4 regions of the Devosia sp. Z6_126 genome follow, and region 1 is predicted to be linked to each of the others. Evidence: predicted binding sites of a transcription regulator. Region 1 holds the regulator's gene; each other region holds the start of a gene.
What was found. The regulator LexA, encoded in region 1, represses DNA repair genes until DNA is damaged. The targets are predictions, from matches to a motif close to TGTTCNNNNTGTGTTCNG.
Positions count from the first base shown of each region.

Region 1 (7,045 bases):
TGGTCAATTCCGCGATTGGCGGGTCGACCAACGCCCCGATCCACATCCAGGCGATCGCCAAGCATATCGGTGTCGAGCTCGACCTGCAGGACTTCCAGACCTATGGGCACAAGGTGCCGCTGCTGGTGAACCTGCAGCCGGCCGGCGAATATCTCGGCGAGGATTACTACCATGCGGGCGGCGTGCCGGCGGTGGTCAACGAGCTGATGAAGCAGGGGCTGATCCGCGAGAATGCACCCACCGTCAACGGCAAGAGCATCGGCGAGAACTGCCGCAACACGCCCATCCAGGACGAGAAGGTGATCCGCCCCTTCGAGCAGCCGCTCAAGGAAGAAGCGGGGTTCCTGGTGCTGCGAGGCAATCTCTTTGATAACGCGATCATGAAGACCAGCGTGATCTCGCCCGAGTTCCGCGAGCGCTACTTGGCCAATCCCGAGCATCCCGGCATGTTCGAGGGCAAGGCGGTGGTGTTCGATGGTCCCGAGGACTATCACCACCGGATCGATGATCCCTCGCTCGATATCGACGAGCACACGCTGCTGTTCATGCGCGGCGCGGGCCCGATCGGCTATCCGGGGGCGGCTGAAGTGGTCAATATGCGACCCCCTGCCTACCTCATCAAGAAGGGTGTCCACGCGCTGGCCTGTATCGGTGACGGGCGCCAATCCGGCACCTCGGGCTCGCCCTCGATCCTCAACGCCTCGCCTGAAGCGGCGGCGGGCGGCAACCTTGCCATCCTGCGCACGGGTGACCGGGTGCGTATCGACCTCAACAATGGCACCGCCGATATCCTGATCTCGGACGCCGAGATCGCGACGCGCCGGCAGGAACTGGCGGAAGCGGGCGGCTACAAGTACCCCGCGCACCAGACGCCCTGGCAGGAGATCCAGCGCGGGCTGGTGGACCAGCTCGGCAACGGCGCCGTGCTCAAGCCAGCAGTGGCTTACCAGCGCATTGCCCAGACCTATGGCGTGCCGCGCGACAACCACTAGGCTCAGCCGACAACGACTTCGAAATCCCCGCTTCGGCGGGGATTTTTTCTTTCCAAGGCACGGCAAAACTCCGGTCGGCGCGGGGCCTCCGGTTGAAAGCGGCGTTGGCGAGGCATTGCCTCAAAAAACGTTGCGCAAAACGGAAGCTCCGCCCCGCCAACAGCGACTGGGTGCCGATGCCCGCTCCCTCCTGCGGCGCATGCCAGATTCCGCGGATGTCGAACTAAACCCTGGCGGGCACCGCTGCCTGCGCCACATCAGGGTTCCGATGACCAGTGCAGCTGCCATCGCGATTCTTCACCCAAGACCACCGGACGATAGAGGCCCACGGCTCTTGCGGACACCGGCCGGATCGCGGCGACCCACGATCCCCCAGCCTCCACGCACCAACCACTCGTCATGATCTCGCTTGGATGCACGGATGAGGAGACTATGGGGGTGATCGGTGGGGGCGGGGATAAGTTATTGTCGGGAGGATGGACGACCGGCTCGTGGGTAACGGGGCCGGAGGCAAGCTGTTGTGAGCGGGGCTACATCGGCGCTCTTGCGCGGGAGGGGCCTGCACCCCCACCCCGGCCCTCCCCTCAAGGGGGAGCGGGAAGAGGGGCTCAAAGGCGCTGGTCTGGTACAGCCCGATGAGGACCTTAGGGCGGCAATCGAGTTCCGTTGAAGACGATAGTTTCTTGGCCGAGTTGGGCTTCAGGCGTGGCGAGCGATGTGGGCGAGGGCCCGCTGAAACATGGGGTGCCATTCGGGTCCGGGTTGGCACTCGAGTGGCCACCAGAAGAACTCGAACCAATGACCGCCATCATCATGGGTAAAGTAACGCCAGTGTTCGGGCACGGGAGCCGCGGCACTCACCACAACGAAGTGCCAAAGCTGTTGCTCTGCAATGGAATTGCTGGATGGCAGCGTGCGCAAAGCTTCTGCCTGGAGGCCTGACTCCTCTGCGAGTTCGCGCAGGGCACCGACTTCCATCGGCTCGGAGCCTTCCCGCGTTCCTTTCACCAGCTCCAACCCAGCCAAAGGATGCCTGAACGCCAAGCACTGGCGTTCTTGCCCCACCCCGCGCAGCAGGACGGGACAGAGTTTTTCGACCATCGGGATCAATATTTGCGCAGCAGGCCCACAAGGCGACCCTGGACCTTGACGCGATCGGGCGGGAAGATGCGGGTTTCGTAGGCGGGATTGGCCGCTTCGAGTGCGATGGTGTTGCCCTTGCGACGCAGCCGCTTGAGGGTGGCTTCCTCGTCATCCACCAGGGCGACGATGATCTCGCCGGTGCCGGCAACATCCTGGCGGCGGATCAGCACGGTGTCGCCATCGAAAATGCCGGCATCGATCATCGAATCGCCGCGCACTTCGAGCGCATAGTGCTCGCCAGGCCCAAGCATTTCGGGTGGCACCAAGATGGTGTGGGAATGGCTCTGGATCGCCTCGATGGGGGTACCGGCGGCGATCCGGCCCATGACCGGCACGGCCACGGGGCGCACATAATCATCGCTCCAGCCCGAGCGAGGCGGCGGAGCGGCAACGCGGCCCAGATTGCCTTCAATGACGCTGGGCTCGAAGCGCGCCTTGCGGCCGCCAAGTGCCGGGTTCATCGAATCGGGGAGTTTGAGCACTTCCAGCGCCCGTGCGCGATTGGGCAGGCGGCGGATGAAGCCGCGCTCCTCGAGCGCCGTGATCAGGCGGTGAATGCCCGACTTGGAGGCCAGATCCAACGCGTCCTTCATTTCGTCAAACGAAGGGGGAATGCCGCTTTCCTTCATCCGCTCATGGATGAACATCAGCAGTTCATGTTGCTTGCGCGTCAGCATCGGAGCCCTTCAATCGCAGAATCGGAACAAAGACTGAACGAGCATAGGTGTTCCAGTTATGTTCTGCAATAACGCTCAAGGGCGCAGGAGAAAATTCTTTGGCTCTGCTTAGAACCCGTCCAGCGGAACGGCCGCAGCAAGGGCGCCGGCGGGTTGCCCGGAATCGTATTCCGGCTGCACCAGCAGCATATCGGCACGGGCCAGCGAAGAGGTATGACCGCTATCGGTTTCGCTGATCGGGAGCAAGCCCGCACCTTGGCTTGAATGCACCAATTGGGCGCGCATGAAATGGCGCCGGGCGGTATTGGGCGGCGTGGGCGCGAGGAGCGGCAGGTGCCAGGGGGCGGGTTCGGCAACGCGCAGCCAGCGGCGCAGCGCCGGCTTGATGAAGACGGCGGCGGTCACCATGGCCGAAACCGGATTACCGGGCAGGCCAAACACCAGGGTCTTGCCGAGGGTGCCGAACATCAGCGGCTTGCCGGGGCGCATATTGATGCGCCAGAAATCGAGCTGCACGCCGAGACTCAGCAGGATTTCCTGAACGATGTCATGGTCGCCAACACTGGCGCCGCCGGTGGTGATGACGAAGTCGGGGGTTTCGGCAAAGATGGCGGCGAGGCGTTCGGAGAGGGCCGAGCGGTTGTCGGGAGCGATGCCGTAGTCGCGGATCTCGGCGGCGTAAGGCGCAAGGAGCGGTCGCAGCCCGAAGCTGTTGGAGGCAACGATCTGGCCCGGCCCGAGAGCGGTGCCGGGCAGCACCAGTTCGTCCCCGGTGGCGAGGAGCGCGATGCGCGGCTGCACGGCGACGGGCAAAGTCGGGCAATTGGCGGCGGCCGCGACGGCCAGTTGCATGGGGGTGAGGCGAGAGCCTCTCGGAATCAGCTCCTGTCCCTGTCGGAAGTCGTGGCCAAGCGGGCGAATGCTGCGCCCCACGGGAGGCTGGGCGGCAAAGCTGACGCGGTCGCCGGTGCGGGTCGCTTCCTCCTGCATGATCACGGCATCAGCGCCCGGGGGCACGGGCGCGCCGGTGAAGATGCGCACGCAGGTGCCCGGGGCGATATCCGCGCCAAAGCCGGCGCCGGCCTGGGCGGTGCCGACGACATCTAGGATCGCGCCCGGCACGATATCGGCCGCACGCACGGCATAGCCGTCCATGGCGCTGGCGGGGAAAGGCGGCTGGTCATGGCGGGCGAGCAGGGGCTCGGTCAGTACCCGGCCGGCGGCGGCCTCAAGCGGCACCGACTCGGTGCGGGCGGGCGGCACGCGGGCGAAAATGGCCGCGAGGGCGTCTTCAACCGGGAGCAGGCTCATGGCGCCCGCTGGAAATCGCCGGACTTGCCGCCCGATTTTTCGAGTAGGCAGATCGCGGAAATAACCATCTCGCGGTCGATGCCCTTGGCCATGTCGTAAAGCGTAAGCGCGGCGGTGGAAGCCGCCATGAGGGCTTCCATTTCCACCCCGGTCTGGCCGGTGGTTTCGGCAGTCGCAAGAATGGTGATGGCGCCGGGCTCGCGCGCCTCCATCTCGACGCTGACCTTGGTGAGCGGGATGGGGTGGCAAAGAGGGATGAGCTCGGCGGTCTTTTTGGCTGCCATGATGCCCGCGACGCGCGCGACGGCCAGGGCGTCGCCCTTCTTGAGGGCGCCACCCATGATGGCGGCAATGGTTTCGGGCCGACCGCTGATCACCGCCTGGGCGAGGGCGCGGCGGCGGGTGACTGCCTTGTCGCCGATATCAACGATCCGGGCCTCCCCGCGCTCGTTGAGATGGGTCAGCTGCGGCTCGCTCATGGATGGGCGGCCTGGGGCACACCCTGCAGGAGGGCGCGGGTGGCGGCGACCACATCGGCCTGGCGCATCAGCGATTCGCCGACAAGGAAGGTGCCGATGCCGGCTGTGCGGTCGAGATGCTGCAGGTGTTCGTGGCCGTTGATGCCGCTTTCGCTGACCAGCACCTTGCCCGCGGGCACGCCGCCAGCAAGGTTGACCGAGGTATCGAGCCGGGTTTCGAAGGTGCGCAGATTGCGGTTGTTGATGCCGATGAACTCGGCGTCGAGCGCCAGCGCCCGGTCGAGCTCGAGCTGGTCATGCACCTCGACCAGGGCATCCATGCCCCATTCGCGGGCGGAATCGAGCAGGTAGCGCGCGACGTCGTCACCGACAGCGGCGAGGATGATGAGGATGCAGTCGGCCCCCCAAGCGCGCGCTTCGGCGACCTGGTAGGTTTCGAACAGGAAATCCTTGCGCAGGACCGGCAAGGCGGTGGCGTCGCGCGCCTCGCGCAAGAACGCCGGCGAACCCTGGAACGAGGGCTGATCGGTGAGGACCGAAAGGCACGTCGCGCCGGCCTCTTCATAGGCGCGCGCGATCTCTGCCGGGTTGAAATCGGGCCGGATCAGGCCCTTGGAGGGGCTGGCTTTCTTGACCTCGGCGATCAAGGCGTATTCGCCGCGGGCGCGCTTGGCCTTGATGGCGGCGAGAAAGCCGCGTGGCGGGGGCTGGTCATGGGCGGCGGCAACCACTTCGTCCCAGGGGCGCAGGGCCTTGGCCGCGGCGATTTCCTCGCGCTTATAGGCTTCGATCTGCTTGAGAATATCGCTCATGGGGGTGTTCCATTGGAGATGGCGACGAGGCGCTCGAGGGTTTCCCGGGCCTTGCCGCTGTCGATCATTTCGGCGGCCATGGCGGCGCCGCTGCGCAGGTCACTCACCACATCGGCCACGATCAGCGAGGCGGCGGCATTGAGGAGAACGATGTCGCGATAGGCGCCGGGCGCGCCGTCAAAGAGCGCGTGGATGGCGAGGGCATTATATTCGGGCTCGCCACCCAAGAGGTCATTGGGATCGTGGCGCGACAGGCCCGCATCTTCAGGGGTGACTTCGAAGCTGTGAAGGTTGCCGTCAGCGATCTCAGCCACATAGGAGGGGCCAGTGACCGTAAGCTCGTCCAGCCCATCGCGACCATGCACCACCCAGGCCTTGATCGCCCGGTTGGCGAGAAGCGCGGCGGCGACCGGCTCCACCCATTCGGGGGAATAAACGCCCAGCATATAGCGGCGCACGCCCGCGGGGTTGGACTGGGGGCCGAGCAGGTTGAACATGGTGCGCACGCCCATTTCGGCGCGCGACGGACCGACATGGCGCATGGCTGGGTGATGGGAGGGCGCGAACATGAAGCCGATCCCGGCCTCGTTGATGCAGCGCGAGATTTCGGCGGGGGTGAGGTCGAGCTTGACGCCTAGGGCTTCCAAGGCCTGGGAGGAGCCCGATTTGGAAGACAAGGCGCGGTTGCCGTGCTTGGCGACGGGAACGCCGGCGGCGGCAACAACGATGGCGCTGGCTGTCGAAATGTTGAGCGTGCCAACGCCATCACCGCCGGTGCCGACAATGTCGATGGCGTGTTCGGGGGCGTCGACCGTCACCATCTGCTCGCGCAGGATCGACACGGCGGCGGCGATCTCACCCACCGACTCGCCCTTGAGGCGCATGCCCATGAGGAAAGCGCCGAGCTGGGAGGGGGTCGCTTCACCGGCCATGATGGTGCGCATCACCGAGCGCATTTCCTCGCCGGTGAGATTGCGGCGGTCAGCAATCTTGGCCAGTGCCTGCTTGATGTCCATCAGGCGGCCTTTCCGTTGAAGTCGCGAGCGAGGTTGAGGAAGTTCTGCAACAGCGCGTGCCCGTTCTCCGACGCAATGCTTTCCGGGTGAAACTGGACGCCATGTACCGGCAGGCTCTCGTGCTGCATGCCCATGATCAGACCATCATCGGTGGTGGCGGTGACCTTGAGGGTAGCGGGCAGGGTGGTCGGTTCAACCACCAGCGAGTGGTAGCGCGTGGCTTCAAAGCGCGAGTTGAGACCGCGGAACAGGCCTTCGCCCGTGTGGTTGATGGCGCTGGTCTTGCCATGCACCAGTTCGGGCGCACGCACGACGTCGCCGCCCATGGCCTGCCCGATGGCCTGATGACCAAGGCATACGCCCAGAATGGGGATCTGCGCCTTGAAGCGGTCGATCACCGCCAGGCACACGCCGGCTTCGTTGGGGGTGCAGGGCCCGGGAGACAGCACGATGGCCTGGGGGGCCATGGTTTCGATCTCGTCGGGGGTGATCTTGTCGTTGCGCACCACGGTGAGTTCGGCGCCAAGTTCGCCCAGATAGTGGACGAGGTTGTAGGTGAAGCTGTCGTAATTATCGATAACGAGCGTGCGGGTCATGGGTCTGCTCCAGCGCAGC
Region 1 covers NZ_JBYUNO010000002.1:67,436-74,480, reverse strand. The annotation lists gene AC3YOG_RS07170 (IlvD/Edd family dehydratase) at 1-992, shown strand, start outside; gene AC3YOG_RS07165 (NUDIX domain-containing protein) at 1,692-2,093, opposite strand; gene lexA (transcriptional repressor LexA) at 2,099-2,812, opposite strand; gene AC3YOG_RS07155 (molybdopterin molybdotransferase MoeA) at 2,921-4,123, opposite strand; gene moaC (cyclic pyranopterin monophosphate synthase MoaC) at 4,120-4,602, opposite strand; gene trpC (indole-3-glycerol phosphate synthase TrpC) at 4,599-5,414, opposite strand; gene trpD (anthranilate phosphoribosyltransferase) at 5,411-6,433, opposite strand; gene AC3YOG_RS07135 (anthranilate synthase component II) at 6,430-7,026, opposite strand.

Region 2 (7,045 bases), on a different contig from region 1:
AGAACCTGGTTGAACTCGAAGAGATCCTGCGCGCCTATGATGGCTGCGGGCTCAAGCTCCGTGCCACCCAGCTGGTGTTTGCCGATGGCAATCCCCAAGCTCAGATCATGGTGATCGGGGAAGCCCCCGGCGCCGAAGAGGACCGGCAGGGGCGCCCCTTTGTGGGTCGCGCCGGCCAGTTGCTTGACAAGATGCTCGGCGCCATCGGGCTCGATCGCACCAAGGTTTATATCGCCAATACCGTGCCATGGCGTCCGCCCGGCAATCGGGTGCCCACGCCCGAGGAGCTGGCCCTATGCCTGCCCTTCCTGCAACGGCAGGTGGAGCTGGTGGCGCCCCGTCTTGTGCTCACCGTCGGCGGCCCGGCCATGCAGACGGTGTTCTCCACCAGTACGGGCATCATCAAGATGCGCGGCAAATGGAGCCCGGTGAGCATCGGCAACCATCAAACCGAGGCCATCGCCACGCTCCATCCCGCCTATTTGCTGCGCAATCCTGCGGCAAAGCAGCAGGCCTGGCGCGACCTGCTCAGCCTCAAGGCCAAAATGGACCAATTGGGCATCGGCTGACATTGGAGCTTGGGCTGGGGGATTTTGCCCCCTTAATGTCACCGTTGCGTGATCCAACCACACTCAGTCGAATCAACTCCGTTCCCCCGAAAGCGTCATGGCCTCCGTTGTAAAGATTTACGCCCTCTTCCTTGGCTCTGCCCTGCTGATGTTCGGGGGTGGCCTGCAGGGTCTCTTGCTCTCGGTTCGCGGCGCAGAAGAAGGCTTCTCGCTGCTCTCGCTCGGCCTGATCGGCACTGGCTGGTCGGTAGGCTTTGTTTCGGGCTCGCTCGTCGTGCCGCTGATTGTGCGCAATGTCGGCCATATCCGCGCGTTTTCCGTGATGGCGGCGATTGGCACGGTCACGATCCTCCTTAACCTGCTGATGGTCAACGACATCAGTTGGATTGTCTTGCGCGCGCTATCGGGCTTCTGCTTTGCCGGCGCCGCGATGATCGTTGAAAGCTGGCTCAATGAGGTGACCGATAACCGCAGCCGCGGCACGACCTTTTCGATCTATGTCACGGTCAATATGTGCTCGTCGGTGCTCGGCCAGTTCGCCATGTCCATGACCGGCACCGCCGGCTATGTGCCCTTCGTGCTGGGCGCGATCAGCTTTATTTGCGCAGTGCTGCCGACCGCCCTCACCTCGACGCCCCAGCCGCGCCCCCTATCCTCGGCGCGGCTTGATCTGCGCCTCCTTTACCGCACCTCTCCCATTGCCGCGATTGCCGCATTCTGCTGCGGCATGGCCAATGGCACTTTTGGCACCCTGGCGCCTGTCTACGGCTATGCCCAGGGGCTCGATGCGGGCGGCATCGCTTTTCTTTTTGCCCTTGCCGCCATTCTGGGGGCCTCCGCGCAAATTCCCTTTGGCCGTCTTTCTGACCGGATCGATCGCCGCCTGGTGATGATCGGGCTGTCCACCTTTGCTGCCCTCGTGGCCCTGACCCTGGTGCTGCTCAACCCCGCCGCCGGTTGGCCGATGTATGTGCTGTTCGCCGCTTATGGCTTTGCCGCCAATCCGCTTTATGCGGTGGCGGTGGCCCATGCCAATGATTTCGCCAAGGAAGGCGAGTTCGCCAAGATCGCTGGCGGCATGCTGCTGACCCTGGGTGTTGGCCTCGCCATCGGCCCCGCCGTCGCTTCCATGATCATGGGTGCATTCCAGCCGGTTGGGCTTTTTGTCGTCACGGGTATCTTCCACGCCATCCTGGCCGTCGCGGCCATTCTGCGCATGCGCATCCGCAACGCGCCCGATGCAGCTACGCGCACCCCGTTCCAGCCCATGGCCTCGGACGAGCAGGTGACGCCAGAAACGGTGGCGCTTGATCCTCGGGCCGATTTCGAGGAAACCGAACTCGACGAACAGCAGGCTGCAGCGGAGCAAAGCGATGTTTATCACGGCAAGATTTGACGACCGCGAGTTCCGGCCCCTGTCCATCGCCGTGCTCGCCGTATCGGACACCCGCACGCTCGAGACCGACACCTCCGGCGCCCTGCTTGTTTCCATGCTGGAAGCCGATGGTCATCGTTCCGCTGGCCGCAGCGTCGTGTCTGACGATGTGCAGGCGATCCGGGCGGCAGTTCAGGCCTGGGTTGCGGACCCGCAAGTGGACGTGGTGCTGACCACGGGCGGCACTGGCTTTTCCGGCCGCGACGTCACGCCTGAAGCCATCGAGCCGCTGTTCAACAAGCGCATGGACGGCTTTTCGGTGCTGTTCCACCAATACTCGGCCACCAAGATCGGCACGTCCTCAATTCAGTCGCGCGCCACGGCTGGGCTGATCGGGGAAACCTTTGTGTTCTCCCTGCCCGGCTCGCGCGGCGCCTGCCGGGACGCCTGGGAGGGCATTTTGCGCGACCAGCTCGATTATCGGCACAAACCCTGCAATTTCGTGGAAGTGATGCCACGCCTCGCCGAGCGCTGAAACGCAAAACGGCGGCCCCGAAGGCCGCCGTTCTGAAGTTCCACCAGCCTTGAGAAGCTTAGTGCCCGTGCACCATGCCCGGCGTGCCGCCCTTGGGCTTGCGCACAAAGAATGCGGCCACGATCGCGAACAGCGAGATAATCGCCCCCACGAAGAACGCCGAGCGGATGCCGCCCGCCGCTGCCGCCAATGGCTCGGCACCACCGGCCAGCAGATTGGCCGACTGCAGGGTCATCAGCGCCACAAACAACGCCGTGCCGGCTGCCCCGGCCACCTGCTGCACCGTGCCGATCACGGCGCTGCCATGCGAATACAGCTTGGGCTGGAGCGAACCGAGGCTCGCCGAAAACAGGGGCGTGAACATCAGCGACAAACCGACGCTGAAGGCCAGATGGGCGGCCAGCAGCCAGCCAAAGGGCGTGCTTTCCGTAACCATGGTCAGGCTCCACAAGACGAGGCTCACAATGGTCGCGCCGGGCACGAGCAGCACGGTGGGGCCATGTTTGTCATAGAGCCGACCTACCACTGGCGCGCAGAGCCCCATAACGAGGCCGCCCGGCAGCAGCATCAAGCCGGTCTGCAGCGTCGACAGCCCCAGCACGTTCTGCAGATAGATCGGCAGCAGGATCAACATACCGAACATCGCCATCATCATCACCGCCATCAGCACCACCGAGATGCTGAAGGTCGGCGTTTGCAGGGTGCGCAGATCAAGCAGGGCACGGTCGCGCTTCTGTAGGGAAAGCTGGCGCAGCACGAAGAGCCCGATCACCACGACGCCAAGCACCAGCGGCGCCCAGGCCGGCACGGGACCGGGATGGCTCGCAGCTTCCCCCAGCCCGCTCAGCCCATAAACCAGGCTGCCAAAACCCACCACCGACATACCGACCGAAATCACATCGATCGGCACGGATTTGGGCGTCGAAACATTGCGGATGCGCGCAAATCCCAGCGCGAGGCTCCCCAGCGCAATCGGCAAAACGAGGATAAACATCCAGCGCCAATCCAACTGCGACAGGATCAGGCCCGAAATGGTCGGGCCGATCGCTGGCGCCACCGAGATCACGGTCGAGATATTGCCCATGGTCTTGCCCCGCGTTGCGGGCGGAACCAGGTTCATCACCGTGGTCATCAGCAGCGGCATCATGATCGCCGTGCCGATGGCCTGCACCACCCGACCCGCAATCAGCAGTTCAATGCCAGGCGCGGTGGCGCAGATCAGGGTGCCGAGCGAAAACGTGCTCATGGCAGCAACAAACACCGGCCGCGTATGAAAGCGCTGCAGCAAGAAGCCGGTGATGGGAATCACCACCGCCATGGTCAGCAGAAACGCCGTGGTCAGCCACTGGCCGGCGCTTGCGGTGATCCCCAGATCGGTCATCAGGTGCGGCAGCGCCACGCCCATGATGGTTTCGTTCAGGATCACCACAAAGGCCGAAACCAGCAGCAGGTTGATTACCAGCCGATTGCGCGCGCCCAGGCCCGGCTCGGCTGCGGCGGCGGATGGGGGCACAGCATCTAAAACAGAAGCATCGCTGGACATGGTGTGCCTTTCGCAGAATTGAATTTGTTCGGTCCCGGGCAGCTGGAACACAGCCGTGACGATCGGGCCAACCCGATTTCGACATCGCCTAAGCGAGTGGGGTTCAGCGCCCTTGGCCGGGTCGGGTGGTTTAGTGGGTGCAAGCGCGCCCGTCCACCCGCCAGAACGCAGGGCAGTCTTGCATCCGGCGTTCCCCACGCCCATTTGATGGGTCTAGGCAGCTCAGCCGTTCACCCTTGTTCTTGTTTTGTTCTCGTGCGTGCGCTATGTGAATCCCACGCTGCGAGCCGTCGCGATTCGACCGGCAAGCGCAAGGAGATCGCCTCATGGCCCTTTATCAAGCGCCGTCCTTTGAAGCCCTGGAAAAGCTCAGCCGCAGCCGCGACGCCGATCTGGCGCGGCGCGAACTGGTCGATCCCAGCCGCAATCGCGGCCGGGGCGCGCAATCCAATCGCAGCGGCCGCTTCGAGCGCCAGGCCCGGGAAAGCTTTGATGACGGCTGGAACAGCGTCGAAACACTGCCCCAGTTCGAAACCATCGAGCATATCGAGCGCGCCAAGACCATCATCACCAGCAATGACAGCCCCGATATCGGCTTTGATCGCTCGATCAATGCTTATCGCGGCTGCGAGCATGGCTGTTCCTATTGCTTTGCCCGCCCCAGCCACGCGTTCCTCGGCCATTCCGCCGGCATCGAGTTCGAGCGCGACATCTATGTCAAGACCAATGCGGTGGAAGCGCTGCGCGCGGAACTCGGCGCCAAGAACTATCGCGTCAAGCCGGTGGCAATGGGCACCAATACGGACCCTTATCAGCCCGCCGAGCGCAAGCATAAGCTGACGCGCGGCATCCTCGAAGTGATGCTGGAAACGCGCCACCCCGTTACCATCACCACCAAGTCGGCGCTCCTGATCCGCGACCTCGACCTTCTGACTGAGTTGGCCAAGCTCCGGCTCGTCAAGGTCGGCATTTCCATGACCTCGATGGACCACAAGCTCAGCCGCAAGATGGAGCCGCGCGCCTCCTCCCCTGCCCGGCGGCTGGAAGCCATTCGCCTCTTGTCGGAAGCGGGCATTCTGGTTTCGGTGCTGGCTTCGCCAATGATCCCGGCGATCAATGACATGGAGCTCGAGCGCATTCTGGATGCCGCCGCGGCGCAAGGCGCCAAGGGTGCGGCTATGATCCTTCTCCGCCTGCCTGGCGAAGTGCGCGACATCTTCCGCGAATGGCTGCTGCGCCATTTCCCCGACCGCGTCCGTCATGTCCTGTCGCTGGTGCGCGATACCCGTGGTGGCAAGGATTATGACTCGCGCTGGGGCACCCGCATGACCGGCGTAGGCCCGTATGCGACCCTCCTGGCCCAGCGCTTTGAAAAAGCGCGCGAGCGCTATGGGCTCGACGCCAAGCTTCCGGGCCTGCGCAGCGACCTTTTCGTCGCCCCCAAGCTCGAAGACCGGCAGATGAGCCTCTTCTGATTTGTGATCCCGGCGCGACCTGGCGCCGGGTTGACGGCACCGGCCCTCGCCGCAATGCTGCGGCATGCTGATCGAATCACCCATCCAGCTTGAGCCCGATTACTCCCACGAGCTTGCCGCGCAGGCCCGTGGGGCGCGCGTGGTCGCGGGCGTCGATGAAGCTGGCCGCGGCCCTCTTGCGGGCCCCGTGGTCGTTGCCGCGGTGATCCTTGATCCCACCTGCATTCCACTTGGCCTCAACGATTCCAAAAAGCTGACCGAAGAGGTGCGCGAGGCGCTGTTCGCCCAGATCGTGGGCACCGCCCGGGTTTCGGTGGTGATCGCGCCCCCCTCCATCATTGCCACCCGCAATATTCGCGGCGCGACGCTCTGGGCCATGACCCAGGCCGTACACGGCCTTTGCGTTACGCCGGACCGTGTCCTTGTGGATGGGCGCGATGTGCCGATGGGGCTGCCCTGCGAAGGCCTGGCGCTGGTGGGCGGCGACGGTCGCAGCGTTTCGATTGCTGCCGCTTCCATCGTTGCGAAAGTCACGCGCGACCGGATGTGCCGGATCATGGATTGCGATGCACCCCATTTCGGCTTTTCCAGCCACAAGGGCTATTCGACGCCCCAGCATATGCGCGCCCTCAAGGACCATGGTCCCTGCCGCCATCACCGCGCCGATTTTGCCCCTGTTGCTGAAGCGCGCGAGCGGCTGGCGCTGGCGGCTGTCCCGGTCCTGCTCGCCTCTTAACTCCACGCTAACCCATTGCACACGCTCCCTTAACCCTGAGGCGCTACAACAGGAGCGTTAGTGTTGCGTTAGGGTTAAGTGTATGTTGCGTACCGCGCGTCGGGCCGAACCGGCCTTTGCGGAGGAGCCAAGGCGTCTCCCCATCGACACCATTCTTGTGGGCGATTGTATCGACCATATGAACAGCCTGCCCGCTGGCTCGGTGGACCTGGTGTTTGCCGATCCACCCTATAATCTGCAGCTGGAATCGGGCCTGACCCGTCCCGATCAAAGCCGCGTCGATGCGGTGGACGATGATTGGGACAAGTTCGACAGCTTTGCCCATTACGACCGTTTCACCCGCGCCTGGCTGGCGGCGGCGCGCCGCGTGCTCAAGCCCGATGGCGCCCTGTGGGTCATCGGCTCCTACCACAACATTTTCCGCGTTGGCGCGGCACTCCAGGATCTCGACTTCTGGATGCTCAACGACGTGATCTGGCGCAAGGCCAATCCGATGCCCAATTTCCGGGGTACAAGGTTCACCAATGCCCATGAAACGCTGATCTGGGCGGCCAAGAACCAGAAAAGCCGCGTCACCTTCAATTATGAAGCGCTCAAGCTCGCCAATGACGACACGCAGATGCGCTCCGATTGGCTGTTTCCGCTGTGCACCGGCAATGAGCGCCTCAAGGGCGAGGACGACGGCAAGGTGCATCCCACACAAAAGCCCGAAGCCCTCCTGTTCCGCATTCTCAATGCCACCACCAAGCCCGGCGACATCGTGCTTGACCCATTCTTCGGCACTGGCACGACGGGGGCTGTCGCGCGCAAGC
Region 2 covers NZ_JBYUNO010000001.1:42,863-49,907, forward strand. The annotation lists gene AC3YOG_RS00240 (uracil-DNA glycosylase) at 1-569, shown strand, start outside; gene AC3YOG_RS00245 (MFS transporter) at 667-1,965, shown strand; gene moaB (molybdenum cofactor biosynthesis protein B) at 1,943-2,479, shown strand; gene AC3YOG_RS00255 (MDR family MFS transporter) at 2,538-4,022, opposite strand; gene AC3YOG_RS00260 (PA0069 family radical SAM protein) at 4,349-5,497, shown strand; gene rnhB (ribonuclease HII) at 5,562-6,233, shown strand; gene AC3YOG_RS00270 (site-specific DNA-methyltransferase) at 6,316-7,045, shown strand, end outside.
Region 2: AC3YOG_RS00260 (PA0069 family radical SAM protein) is a predicted target of LexA. The motif match lies at 4,260-4,277, and genes of this name have one in related genera.

Region 3 (7,045 bases), on a different contig from region 1:
TTGACCACCACCTGCGCGCTGCTGATCTGCTCATTGGGGAGCAGGTTCCAGCATTGCTTGATTTTGGCGACCAGCGCACCGATTTCGGTCTGGCTCAGCGTCGCCGAGGTTCCACTAGTGTCGCCCAGCGTCGGTGAACCGCCGCTACCGGTGGTGGCGCCGGTGGAAGTATCCTTGTTGATGATGGCCGAAATATCATCGGCCAGCGAAGCATCGAGTTGCTCGCCCGCTTGCTGCTTTTCGGCTGCCTGCGCCGCAGCCTGGCGCTTGCGCTCGGCTTCGGCTTCCGCTTTGGCCTTGGCATCGGCTTCGGACTTGGCCTTGGCTTCCGCCACGCGCTTGCGTTCTTCTTCCTCGCGCTTCTTGCGCTCTGCTTCGGCGGCCGCAAACTGCTGGCGCTTCTGCTCTAGATTGGTTGGACGGGATGCAGGCACCGGCGCCGCGACTGCCGACTCGGCAGGCTCAGGCGTGGGTTCGGGCTCCGGGGTGGGCTCGGGCGTCGGCTCGGGTGCAGGTTCTGGCTCAGGCGCGGGTTCTGGCGTCGGCGCGGGTTCTGGCGTCGGCGCGGGTTCTGGCGTCGGCTCCGGCTCTGGCTCAGGAGTTGGCACCGGCTCGGGCGGCGTCGGCCGCGTCGCGGGCGTCGGCGGCACCGGCGCTGGCGTTGGCTCGGGCTCCGGCAGCGGTTCGGGCTCCGGCTCAGGCAGAGGTTCTGGCTCGGGCTCTGGTGCGGGCGCCGGGGTCGGTTCGGGCACGGGCTCGGGTTCAGGCTCCGGTTCCGGTGCAGTCTCGGGTTGAGGCGCCGAATTGGTCACCGGCATCGGCACCGGCCGATCAGCCTCTTGCGGCGTCGGCTGGTCTTCTTGCGTATTCCCAGTTGGCTGCGCGACCTCGGCAGGTTCATCGGATTCCACCACGGCTGGCGTGTCGGTTTCCACCACCGTGCTGTTGAGCGAGCCCATGCGGATCGCCGCAAAATCGCTGATGGGGACGAGGTCCACGGCGATGGCGTCTTCCACCACGGTCATGGGCTCGGCCATGCCGAGATTGACCAGGCCAATCGTCAGCACGGCAAGATGGGCAGCGATGGAAGCGACAAGACCGGTGCGCATTGGCCCGACTAATTTTCCTGTTGCGTGATAAGGCCGATCTTGGTGTAGCCACCAGCCGACAGCAGCCCCATGACCCGCATCACCGCGCCGTAATTGGCGGTGGTGTCCCCCCGAAGAAAGATACGATCCTCGGTGCCATTGACGGCCTGCTGCGACACCGTCGCGACGAGGTCGGCTTCACTGACGGGATCCTCACCCACAAAGATGGCGCCCTCGGGCGTGACTGCCACGGTGATTGGCTGGGTCTGGCTCGACAGCTCGCCGGCAGCCGTACGCGGCAGGTCGATTGGTACGCCAGCCGTCATCATCGGTGCTGCCACCATGAAGATGATCAGCAGCACCAGCATCACGTCCACCATCGGCGTGATGTTGATTTCGCTCATCACCGCTTTCTTGCGGCCACGGCGACGACGACCGCCGCCTCCGCCACCCGATGCTACGCCCATGCCCATGTCAGCGGCTCCGCGCTTCGAGTTGGCGGCTCAGAATGGTCGAGAACTCGTCGGCAAAGCCTTCGAGCCGCCCGATCATCTTGCCCGCATCAGCGGAAAGCTTGTTGTAGGCGATAACCGCGGGAATAGCGGCCACGAGGCCAATGGCCGTTGCAAACAGCGCCTCGGCAATCGGGCCGGCCACAACAGCCAGATTGGTATTTGAGGACGCGGCAATGGCGGTGAACGCATTCATGATGCCCCACACCGTGCCGAACAGGCCGATAAAGGGGCCGGCGGAGCCAACAGTGGCCAAAAAGCCGAGCCGCTTTTCGAGGTTCTCGCTTTCGCGCGAAATGGCGACGTCGAGCACCTTGTCGAGTCGCTGCTGCATGCCGACAAAGGAAGCCGCGTTCTGCTCGTGGCTGCGCTTCCATTCCTTCATGGCGGCAACAAACACGGCGCCCAGCCCACCCGAGGTGCGCTCGGACTGCTGCTGATAGAGCTCCTCCAGCGATTGCCCCGACCAGAAAGTGCGCTCGAAGCGGTTCATCTCCGCCTGCATGCGGCGATAAGTGAGGGTCTTGTCGATGATAATGGCCCAGCACCAGACCGAGGCCGCAAGCAAGCCCAGCATCACTGACTTCACGATCCAGTCGGCCGCCCAGAACAGGCCCCAAATAGATAAGTCCGTGTGCGGCGCTACTGCGCCCACCGCATCCATGGCTTCCATGTCGTGATCCTTCTGGCTGGCCTCTTGCTGCCGGCCCGTGCACCCGTGGCGATGGGGCCCAAATCTGTCAAAATTAAGAGAAAAGCCTTGCCTAACGGAGCGTTGAGAGCACCGGTGCAAGTACTACTCTTTCTGTGACTCGATTATGGTCAAGAAGAGGTTAACAAACCGCCCACCGCCGACATGCGACGCCACGCCGCGCTAATCGGCCAGGGCGCGCAGTGCTGCCGGCAGCCGTGTCGGCTTGCCGCCCATGTTGATCGCCACCACGACGACCTGGGCATCGACCAGCAGTTCGGCGGCGCGCCACACGCCTTGGCTCAACTGCAGGCGCGCGCCGCTTGCCCCTGCCACCAGCGTTTCCACCCGCAGCACATCATCGATGTGCGCGGCCGCCCGGAAGTCGAGCTGCATGCTGCGTACGGCAAAGGCAAGCCCTTCCCGGCCCAGTTCGGCATGGTGGATGCCTTGCGCCCGCAGCAACTCGGTGCGCGCCCGCTCCATGAACTTGAGGTAAGCGGCATGGTACACATTGCCGGAGAAATCGGTGTCCTCATAATAGACCCGAACAGCAAAAACATGCGGCTCAGCCATGGCGCAACCGGCTGATCTGGCGGATCTTCCGGCTCACGGCTCCTCGGGCTCCTCGAACAAGGTTGCTTGCGTCCCGATAAAGCCCTGCGGCACGGTTTTGCCCAGGTGCTGGAATGCCGTGCCCGTCAGCATTCGCCCCCGAGAGGTGCGCTGGATGAAACCTTGTTGGATCAGATAAGGCTCGACAATCTCCTCGATCGCGTCACGCGGCTCGCTCAGCGCAGCCGCAATGGTCTCGATCCCTACGGGCCCCCCGCCATAGAAGTCGGCAATCATCGTCAGATAGCGCCGATCCAGCTGATCGAGCCCGCGGGCATCCACATCGAGCCGCAACAAGGCCTTGTCGGCAATGGCCCGCGTGATCTCGCTCGAGCCCTCGACCAGCGCAAAATCCGTTACCCGCCGCAACAGCCGGCCGGCAATGCGGGGTGTCCCGCGCGAGCGGCGCGCGATTTCCAGCGCCCCATCGGGCGCCATCGGCGTGCCCAACAGCCGGGCGCCGCGCTGCACGATCTGCACCAGCTCTTCGGGCGTATAGAAATTAAGGCGCACGGGAATGCCGAAGCGATCCCGCAGCGGCGTGGTCAACAAGCCCGCGCGCGTCGTCGCGCCCACCAGCGTAAACCGCGCCAGATCGATCCGTACCGAGCGTGCCGCCGGCCCCTCCCCGATGATCAGGTCAAGCTGGAAATCCTCCATCGCGGGATACAACACCTCCTCGATCGCGGGATTGAGCCGATGGATCTCGTCGATAAACAGCACATCGCGATCTTCGAGATTGGTCAGGAGTGCCGCCAGATCCCCGGCCTTGGCGATCACCGGGCCCGAAGTCGCGCGAAAACCCACCCCAAGCTCGCGCGAGATGATCTGCGCCAGCGTGGTCTTGCCCAGCCCTGGTGGGCCAACGAACAACACATGGTCGAGCGCCGCACCGCGCTTCTTGGCGGCCTCGATGAACACCTCAAGATTGGCACGCGCCGCCGCCTGCCCGACAAATTCCGAAAAGCCGGACGGGCGCAGTGCCACATCCAGTGGCTCATCGCGCCCGGCAACGGGAGAAGTAAGATCGGTCAAACGGATGCCCTGACTTGCGTTAGCGGGAGCACCATGGCTGTCTCCAACATCATGTTCGCCGGCTCAGCGCTGGCGGCGGAGCGGCTCGGAAAGACCATCACTGGCTCAACTCGCGCAGGCCCAGCCGGATCAGCTTTTCGGTCGCGGTATCATCCCCCTCACGGGCCACAACCCGCGCCAGGGCGGCGGAAGCTTGCGCCCCCGAATACCCCAGATTGACCAAAGCGGAAACTGCATCGGCTACATTCCCGCTAGCTGTTCCCTCGCCTAAGGCGGTCTGCAGCCCGAGCGTGCCCGCGTCAATGCCCCCGCCCTGCGGCGCCTTGCCCTTGAGCTCGGTCACCAATCGCAACGCCAGCTTGGGCCCAACCCCATTGGCCCGCCCGATCATCGCCTTGTCACCTAGTGCAATAGCGCTCGACAATTCCGATGGTGACAGGGCGGACAGGATCCCAAGCGCCACCCGCGCGCCAACGCCCTGCACGGTCATGAGGAGGTTGAACCAGCCCTTTTCGGCTTCGCTGCCAAAGCCATAAAGCCGGATCATGTCTTCGCGCACCACGGTTTCGATAAACACCACGGTTGCTTCCCCGACCCGCGGCAATCCCTGCAAAGTGCGCGACGAGCAAAAAGCCTCGTAGCAGACCCCCCCCACATCGATGAGCACATGATCATCGCCAAAGCTGTCGACGGCACCCTTGAGCTTGCCGATCATGCGCTCATCCGTGCCCGTTGCGCCGCAACCCGGTGATGGGCATGGCAAATGGCGATGGCGAGCGCGTCGGCCGCGTCGGCGCCCTTGATCTTGGCCGTAGGCAGCAAGGTCTTGACCATCAGCGCCACCTGTTCCTTCTCCGCATGCCCGGTGCCCACGATCGATTTCTTCACGAGATTGGTGGCATATTCCGCCACCGGAATGCCGCGATGGGCCGGCGTCATCAGCGCCACCCCCCTCGCCTGTCCCAGGATCAGCGCCGAGCGCGGTCCCGAGTTCACGAAGGTTTCTTCCACCGCCGCCTCATCGGGCGCAAACCGCTCCAGCAGGTCCAGCAACTCCGTAAAAAGGATCGCGAGGCGCTGCGCCAATTCGCCTTCCGTGGGCGGAGTGACCGTGCCGCAGGCGATGAATTGCAGCTTATTGCCCTGGGTTTCGATTACCCCCCAACCGCAGCGCCGCAGTCCTGGATCGATGCCGATGATTCGCACTGGTGGTGTCATGTTTCACCCATACCTGAAGGCGCTTCTCCTACCAAGCAGAAGTGAACAAAGCAGCAACGGAGCCCTGTGGAAGAAGCGACACGCGTAAAATTCCACCCATTGCACAAACCCCATTTTCAAGAAGCGCCTTCTAGGTTCGGCAATGTTCATGAAGGGGCATTAACTTATGAGCTGTGACCTGGTTTGCTGCGCCCCTTTGGCGCCGCGACGCTTCTGTGCATTGCCGCGCCTGACCGCGTTATCCCGCCCTGGGCACTCGCTCGCGTCTGCGCTCACCACCTATGGGCAGCGCCCGGAAAGGTGGGTAGCCAATGGCTAGCCCTTGTCAGGATAGCATCGGGGGGAGCGGCTCACGTACCTGGTCGAGCGTCACCCGCTGGACCGTGTTCGGCACCTTGGGCTGCGTCCTGGTTTCCGTCGGGTTCAATGCCCTGCTATTTGAAAATCTAGGTGGTGCAGCGCTGCAACGGGCGATGATCAGCGCTACGGTGCTACCCATCTTCCTGGGCGTGCCGCTGCTTTTTCTCCTGAGCTTGCGGCTGCGGCGCCTTGCCATTGCTAATCGCCGGCTCGGCATGGTCGCCCGCACGGACAGCCTCACCTCTTGTCTGAATCGCGGCGCCTTCACCGCCCAGGTGACGACGCAGTTGGCGCGCGCCGGCAGCACCCCGGGCGGTGCCTTGCTGGTGATCGACGCCGACAACTTCAAATCCATCAACGATCGGTTCGGCCACGATGCCGGCGACCTTGCCCTGACGGTGATCGCCCGGGCGATCCGCTCGGTGCTGCGGGCGGGAGATCTGGTGGGGCGGATGGGCGGCGAGGAATTTGGCGTGTTCCTGCCGGGCGTCGATGCCGACATCACTCGCGCTATTGCCGAACGCATCCGCAGCGCGGTCAATGAAGCTGAATTTGTGCCGCGCGGCACCGTACAAGCCCTGTCCGTCAGCATTGGTGGCGCCGTGTTCGGCAGCGCCATCGGTTTTTCCGAATTGTTCCGGATTGCCGATCAGCGCCTTTATGACGCCAAGCAAACCGGCCGCAATCGCGTGACGATCGTCGCGGCCGATCAGTTCTTTCCCCAGGCCCTGCAAAGCGCCTGAGGAACCTTGTCGAGGCTTAGTCGGCCAGCTTGGCCATGTCCTCGTCGCTCATCTCGAAGTTCGAATAAACATTCTGCACGTCATCGTCTTCTTCGAGCGTAGCGATCAACTTCATCAGCGTCGCGCCCTTGTCGGCATCGATGGGGGTATTGGTCTGCGGCTTCCACACGGCCTTGACTGATTCTGCTTCGCCCAGTGCCTTTTCCAGCGCGGCGGCGACTTCCACCATCGCCTCAAAGCTCGTGTAGATATAGTGGCCCTCTTCGTCGCTTTCGACGTCATCGGCGCCTGCCTCGATGGCGGCTTCCATGATCTCATCGGCACTGCCGGCGCTTGCCGGATAGGTGATCTCGCCAACCTTGTCGAACATGAACCCGACCGAGTTGGTTTCCCCCATCGCGCCACCATTCTTGGAGAAGTAGGAGCGCACATTGGAGGCGGTGCGATTGCGATTGTCGGTCAGCGTTTCCACGATGATCGCGACGCCACCTGGGCCATAGCCCTCGTAGCGGATTTCGTCATAGTTCTCGCCGTCGCTGCCGATCGCCTTCTTGATAGCGCGATCGATGTTGTCCTTGGGCATGGACTGGGCGCGCGCATTGGTCACCGCCAGGCGCAACCGGGAATTGAAAGCCGGATCGGGCATTCCCATCTTGGCGGCCACCGTGATTTCGCGCGCCAGCTTGGAAAAGACCTTGGAACGCACCGCATCGCTTTTGCCTTTGCGGTGCATGATGTTCTTGGCATGTGAATGGCCGGCCATCGGTCAGTCCTTGGGGTGTG
Region 3 covers NZ_JBYUNO010000003.1:470,175-477,219, forward strand. The annotation lists gene AC3YOG_RS14490 (hypothetical protein) at 1-1,109, opposite strand, end outside; gene tolR (protein TolR) at 1,118-1,561, opposite strand; gene tolQ (protein TolQ) at 1,563-2,264, opposite strand; gene ybgC (tol-pal system-associated acyl-CoA thioesterase) at 2,475-2,867, opposite strand; gene ruvB (Holliday junction branch migration DNA helicase RuvB) at 2,901-3,941, opposite strand; gene ruvA (Holliday junction branch migration protein RuvA) at 4,039-4,656, opposite strand; gene ruvC (crossover junction endodeoxyribonuclease RuvC) at 4,653-5,159, opposite strand; gene AC3YOG_RS14525 (GGDEF domain-containing protein) at 5,471-6,262, shown strand; gene AC3YOG_RS14530 (YebC/PmpR family DNA-binding transcriptional regulator) at 6,279-7,025, opposite strand.
Region 3: ruvC (crossover junction endodeoxyribonuclease RuvC) is a predicted target of LexA. The motif match lies at 5,201-5,218, and genes of this name have one in related genera.

Region 4 (7,045 bases), on a different contig from region 1:
CTGGGTCACGGTCGGCTCCTGCGCGCAGATCGGCAAGAACGTCCACCTCTCCGGCGGCGTCGGCATTGGCGGCGTGCTCGAGCCCCTGCAGGCGGCTCCTACCATCATCGAGGACAATTGCTTCATTGGCGCCCGTTCGGAAATCGTTGAAGGCGTTGTCGTGGGCGAAGGCTCGGTGATCTCCATGGGCGTCTTCATCGGCGCTTCCACCAAGATCGTCGATCGCGCCACCGGCGAAATCCATATCGGCAAGGTGCCACCTTATTCCGTAGTGGTTTCGGGCTCGCTCCCCGGCAAGCCCCTTCCCAATGGCCAGCCCGGCCCCAACCTTTACTGCGCCGTGATCGTCAAGACCGTGGACGCCCAAACCCGCTCCAAGACCGGCATCAACGAACTCCTCCGCGATTAAAACGCCAGCGCAGGCTCCTCCTTACCCTCCCCCTCGATGGGGGAGGCAGGGTGGGGTGGGGCCACGCTCCCGGAACCATCCCGATATGACCGACCCCGTTGACCTCCTCACCCGCCTGATCGCCTGCCCCTCGGTGACCCCCGATGAGGCCGGCGCGCTCGACCTGCTCGAAACCGAACTGCAAAAGCTGGGCTTCGCAATCCACCGCCTGCGCTTTGAGGGCGACGGCTCCTACCCGGTGGACAATCTCTTCGCGATCCGGGGGCAGGGCGGTCGGCGGCTCCTGTTCGCCGGCCACACCGATGTGGTGCCCCCTGGCGATCCAGCCCTCTGGACCAGTGACCCCTTCACCGCCCGCCCCAGCGAGGACAAGCTTTATGGCCGTGGCGCCGCCGACATGAAGTCGGGCATTGCAGCCTTTGTCGCCGCTGCCGCCGCCATTCCCGCTGACGCCGGCACGATCATGCTCGCCATCACCAATGACGAGGAGGCCGACGCGGTCAACGGCACCGGCAAGCTCATGGCCTGGGCCGACGCGCAAGGCCACCGTTTCGACTTCGCCCTGGTGGGCGAGCCGAGTTCCGCCGCCACCCTGGGCGATAGCATCAAGATCGGCCGGCGCGGCTCGTTCTCCGGCCTCGTCACCGTCGAGGGCACCCAGGGCCATGTCGCCTATCCGGAAAAAGCCAACAACCCGCTCCCCGTACTGTCCCGCATTGCTCTCGCCTTAAGCGAAACGCGTCTCGACACCCCGACCGAGCATTTCCCCGCCAGCAATCTCGAGCTCACCTCGATCGATGTGGGCAATCCCACTGCCAATCTGATCCCCGCCGCCGGGACGCTGCGCTTCAATATCCGCTTCAACGATGGCTGGACCCCCGACACCCTTGCACGATGGGTGCGCGAGCGCATCGCCGAGGTGGATCCCGCCGGCACCACCGTGCGGTTCGAGATCACCGGCCGCCCCTCGCTGTCCTTCCTGTCCTCCCTCGGCGAGCATGTTGCATTGCTGTCGGACACCATCGCGGACTGCACCGGGCAGCGCCCGCAATATTCCACCGGCGGCGGCACTTCGGACGCCCGCTTCATTGCCCCCTATGGTCCGGTGGTGGAATGTGGTCTTGTGGGCCCCAGTATGCACAAGATCGACGAGCACATCGCCATCTCCGATCTCACTGGGCTGACCGAGATCTACACGCAATTCATGCGCCGCTTTTTTGCCGGTGCGGTTACGTGAAGCTTTGGGCGGCGCTCACCCGGGCCTGGCGCGGCTGGATGCTGCTGCTGCGCGGTGACCCCGCCTGGTCGCAGCACTTCACGCTGACCAATCCAGGCCTCGCGGCCGCGCTGTCCATCTTCCTGTTTTTCGCCTTTCTGTCCGTCGCCTTCGCCTCCATGGGCGTTGGCATGCCCAGCATGATGGGCATCGCTTCGGCGCTGGTGGTGCAGGCGCTGTCCATCCTGGCGCTGCTGCTGGCCATCCAGATCACCAAGCGCGTTCTGGCCAGCCCGGCCCCGCTGCGCACTTTGCTGGTCCCCGGCATTTATGCGCTGGTGGCCTATCTCGTTGCCGGGACGGTGGTTTCCCTCATCGGCGGCCCCGCGCTGCTGCTGGTCTGGCTCGCGCTGGGCTATTTGCTTTATCGCCTCGGCCGTGTTGCGGCCGGCTGGAGCCGAGGCGTTTCGGTCGCATTTGCAGTTTTAACGATCGCGCTGCTTGTCGGCATGCCGGTGAGCCTTTACATGCTCCTGAACCCCGCCGCGTCCCCCCTATGATTGCCGAGTAACCATTGGCCCAGCCGACCACGAGTTTTCGCGATGAACTGGCCAGTGCGGCACGCGGCTGCTTTGCGCTCCTGACCGGCAACCGGCAGGCAGCAAGCTTTTTCGATTTCAGCCAGCGCGGGCTGATCGGCTCCTTTATCGCCTTCCTCCTGGCCAACGCGATCTCGGCCTTTGTGCCGCAATTGTTCGGCCTGGGGCTTGAGCCGGGCCTGGCCACCCGTGGCCTGCTGATGAATGGCGTGTTGTTCCTGCTTCAGGCGGCTCTCGCCTATGTGGTGCTGCGCCAGCTCGGGCGCACCGATGGCTTCGTGCCCTTCCTGGTCGCCGATAACTGGACCACGTTCTTCACCGCCTTCCTGTCGCTGCTCCTGCTGCTGGTGGGCGATGGCGGCGGCATTGCCTTTTTCGGCGTGATCATCGTCGTGATCATCATCGACATCAACATTGCCCGCCTGATCGTGACGCTCTCGCCCATGCAGGTGGCGATGTTCATTGTCGCCCAGCTGGTGGGCGCCAGCATCGGGCTGCTGCTGTTCTACGGCATGCTGATGCCGACAGTGCCGCCGCCGCCCGTCTAGTAGTCGACGCCGGTCAGATACAGCCCGGCTGACGGCGCCATCGCCCCGCATTGCCGCCGGTCGCGCGCATCGAGCACCTGGCGCAAGCGTTCCGGCGCCCATTTGCCCTCACCCACGAGCTTGAGTGAGCCCACCAGCGAGCGCACCTGGTGATGCAAGAAGCTCCTCGCGCTCGCCACCACGACGATATGTTCGCCCTCGCGCCGCACATCGAGCCGGTCGAGCGTGCGCAGCGGCGACTTGGCCTGGCACTCCGCCGCCCGGAAAGTGGTGAAATCATGCAGCCCCAAAATGCCCTGCGCCGCTTCGTGCATCGGTTCGGCCGCGAGCGGCAGGGGCAGGTGCCACACATGGTTGCGCTGGATCACCGCGGGCGCCCGTCGATTGAGGATGCGGTACTCATAGTGGCGCGCGGTGGCGGAAAACCGCGCTTCAAAGCTCTCGTCCACCGCTTCGGCCGATATCACCGCCACCGGATGGGGCCGCAAATGATAGTTGAGCGCCTCGCGCACCCGGAACGGGTCCCATGCGCGGGAAAGGTCGAAATGCGCCACCTGGCCCAACGCATGCACCCCCGCATCGGTGCGCCCGGCCGCTTGCGTCACCACCCGCTCGCCCGAAAACCGCTCGATGGCGTCTTCGAGCACGCCCTGCACGCTCAGCCGCGTGGGCTGCACCTGCCAGCCCGAAAACGGGGTTCCGTCATATTCAAGAACGAGCTTGAACCGCGCCATGGCTCAGGCAACGGCGGCTGGCAGGGCCCCAGCCCCGCGCAGAAACGTCGCGGCATCCATCGCGGTCTTGCCTTCGCGCTGCACCTGCACGAGCCGCACGGCGCCCGTTCCGCAGGCAATGGTCAATTCCGGCAATACCGTGCCGGGCGCCCCTGAGCCCTCAGCAAGGCTCGAGCGCAAAGCCTTGACGCGCACCGGCTTGCCCCCGAGCTCGATCTCGAACCACGCGCCCGGAAAGGGCGACAGCCCACGAATATGGTTGTGCACCTCAGCCGCCGGCCGCGACCAGTCGATCCGGGTTTCGCCTTTTTCGATTTTTTTGGCATAGGTCACGCCAGCTTCGGGCTGCGGGGTGAAGTCGAGGCTCCCGCGCTCGAGTGCCGCCAGCGCCCGGCCCATCAAATCGGCCCCCACGCGCATCATCGTGTCGTGCAATTCGCCCGCCGTGGTATCGGGGCCGATCGGGATCACTTCGCCCAGCGCTACCGGGCCGGTGTCGAGCCCTTCTTCCATGCGCATCACCATGACGCCGGTTTGCGTGTCCCCGGCCATGATCGCGCGCTGCATCGGCGCGGCGCCCCGCCAGCGCGGCAGCAAGGAGCCATGGAGGTTAAGGCACCCCTCACGCGGCGCTTCCAGAATGGGCTTGGGCAGAATGAGCCCATAGGCCACCACCACCGCGAGATCGGCATCATGGAGCGCAAATACGCCCTGCTCGTCAGGGCCCTTGAGTGAGCGCGGCGTCAACACGGGAATGCCCATCGCTTCAGCCGCCAGATGCACCGGCGACTTGCGTTCCGCCTGCCCGCGCCCGGCTGGCTTTGGGGCGCGCGTATAAACTGCCACCACCTCATGCCCGCTCGAAACGATCTCGGACAGGGTCGGCACGGCAAATTCGGGCGTGCCCATGAAAACAACGCGCATCGGCAAACTCCTGGGGCACGCCTACAGTTCGGTAGACTTTTAGATCATCGGTCTACTGCGCTCCTGCAGTAGACCTCATGGTGAGGTGCGCAGCGCAGCGCAGCCTCGAACCACGTGGTCGTGGCGCGGCTACCCCGCAGCGCGCTTGGCGGCCTTGTCGAACTTCTTGATCACCCGGTCGCGCTTGAGGCGGCTGAGATAGTCGATGTAAAGCACGCCATCGAGATGATCGATCTCGTGCTGGATGCAAACGGCCAACTTGCCATCGGCATCGCGAACCACTTCATTGCCATCCAGATCGGTGTACTTCACCGTCACCGCGTCAGGCCGCTCCACTTCATAGTAAAGCTCGGGGATCGACAGGCACCCTTCTTCAGTCACCTGGATCTGGTCGGAAACCTTGGTAATCTCGGGATTGATCATCACCAGCGGATCGGGCGTTTCGCCTTCGCCCGCCAGGTCCATGACCACGATGCGCTTCATCACCCCGATCTGGGGGGCGGCAAGACCAATGCCGGGCGCGTCATACATGGTATCCAGCATGTCCTTGGCCAGCGTCTTGATCTCCTCGTCCACCTCGGGGATGGCATCGGCGACGGCACGCAGCCGCTGGTCGGGCAACACAAGAATGGGGCGGATAGCCATGTTAATTCGTCCAGGCAAAAAGGGAATTGTTCCCGATATGGTATTTTCGGCGCTTCCGGTCAACTGCGCTGGAACCCGGCCAAGGCCGTTCCGTTGCCGCAACAGGGAGGAATAACGCCATGCCAACAACCTATCAGGGTGGTTGCCGCTGTGGCGCGGTGCGCTACCAAGTGACGGGCGAACCGCTCAAAGTGGGCCTTTGCCATTGCACCGACTGCCGGCGCGAAACCGGCAGCACCTTTTTGTATTATGCCGACTGGCCGGTCGACCGCTTCTCGATCACCGGCACTTACGCCACTTTTGAGGGGCGCAGCTTTTGCCCCCAATGCGGCGCGCCGCTCTTCCACCTCGACGAAACCGGCGCTGAAATCGTGCTGGGTTCGCTCGATCAGGTCCCGGCCGCCTTCGTGCCCACCCGCGAAGGCTGGATCAAGCGCCGCGAACCCTGGCTCACACCGGTGAAGGGCGCCGGTCAGTTCGAGCAGGACCCACCGCACGCCGCCTGAGCGCCCCTTACCAACGCGCAACAGGTTTAGTTTGCCAAGTGGTGAACTGATGTCTATAGTTCACCACATGGAGAACTATGACCCAGCCCTCGACGGAGCCTTTCACGCCCTTGCCGACCCGACACGGCGGGCGGTGCTCCGCCAGCTGCTGGCTGGCCCCAAGCCGGTCAAGCAACTAGCCGAGCCCTTCGCCATGGGCCTGCCCGCCTTTCTCAAGCATTTGCGGGTGCTTGAGGAGACCGGTTTGATAGCGACGGAAAAAACCGGCCGTATTCGCACCTGCCGCATCGAGCCTGAGCGGCTGCTGCAAGCCGAAAGCTGGCTGGCCGAGCAACGCGCATTCTGGAGCGCCGGGGCGGATCGGCTCGCGGCTTATGTCGAAAACCATCTGTCCGAGGAGCCAAATCCATGACTGTTTGCGACCACGAACTCACCATTACTCGCTTCATCAACGCAGCGCCCGCCAAGGTCTGGACCGCTTGGAGCCGGCCGGAGCATCTCGCGCGCTGGTGGATCCCGGCGCCCATCGAGTGCGAGGTGGTTAAGCTCGATCTGCGCCCCGGCGGCGGCTTTGAAACCCGCATGCGCGAAGGGGAGGGGCCATTCCAACCCCATGTGGAAGCCTGCTTTCTCGAGGTTTTGCCCGAGCAGCGCCTGGTCTGGACCACGGCCCTGGCCGAAGGCTGGCGTCCCACCGAGCCATGGCTGGCGCTGACGGCGATCATCACCTTTACGCCCGAAGGGCCGGGCACTCGCTATTCCGCTCGTGTCCTCCACAAAAACGCCGCCGATAGCCACAAGCACGCCGAACTGGGCTTTGATGAAGGTTGGGGCACCACCATTGATCAGTTGGCCGCTTACGCCGGGGAGCTCGACTGAATTGCGCGAACTGGTCGGCAGCGCCCACGCCGCTATTTCAGGGGCCGGATGGCAAAGCTCAGCGCCAGTTGCAGGATCGGCTCACCCTCTTCATTGCGCACCCACATGGTGATGTTCTTTTGCGGGTAGGCCCCGGGAATATGGTCCTTGGCCAGTTCCGCCAGGGCGCTTGAGGCTTCGTCGCGCGCGGCGTGGTCACTAGCCAGGTCAGAGCCGATCTCGTCCCTGAACAAGACGTCACCATCATCGGTATCAAAGAAATATAGTGGCATGGCTCTCTCCTGGCTCCACCCGCAACGCGCCGGGGGGGTGGGAGTAGGCATTCCCTAAACCTGTGTTGTTGCCCTATAAAATCCGGGTCACTCCCCCCGCAACTGGTCGCCAGTTGGCGCCGCGCCGCACAAGAACATAGGAGGAACGCCCGAATCGTCCTAAACCAGCAGCATGGACAGCCCGCTTCTTGTTTTCGGCCAATTCGCAGTCACTCCGCTCCAGGCGCTCGCGGCGGGTGGCGGGCTCATCGTCCTGCTGCTGCTGGTGCTCGTGCTGGCGGCGCTGCGCACCGGGCAAGCGCGGGCGGCGGAA
Region 4 covers NZ_JBYUNO010000001.1:259,060-266,104, reverse strand. The annotation lists gene dapD (2,3,4,5-tetrahydropyridine-2,6-dicarboxylate N-succinyltransferase) at 1-409, shown strand, start outside; gene dapE (succinyl-diaminopimelate desuccinylase) at 495-1,646, shown strand; gene AC3YOG_RS01360 (hypothetical protein) at 1,643-2,185, shown strand; gene AC3YOG_RS01355 (hypothetical protein) at 2,200-2,772, shown strand; gene truA (tRNA pseudouridine(38-40) synthase TruA) at 2,769-3,506, opposite strand; gene fmt (methionyl-tRNA formyltransferase) at 3,510-4,430, opposite strand; gene def (peptide deformylase) at 4,560-5,075, opposite strand; gene AC3YOG_RS01335 (GFA family protein) at 5,195-5,581, shown strand; gene AC3YOG_RS01330 (ArsR/SmtB family transcription factor) at 5,631-5,993, shown strand; gene AC3YOG_RS01325 (SRPBCC family protein) at 5,990-6,460, shown strand; gene AC3YOG_RS01320 (DUF6894 family protein) at 6,493-6,732, opposite strand; gene AC3YOG_RS01315 (DNA recombination protein RmuC) at 6,905-7,045, shown strand, end outside.
Region 4: def (peptide deformylase) is a predicted target of LexA. The motif match lies at 5,103-5,120, and genes of this name have one in related genera.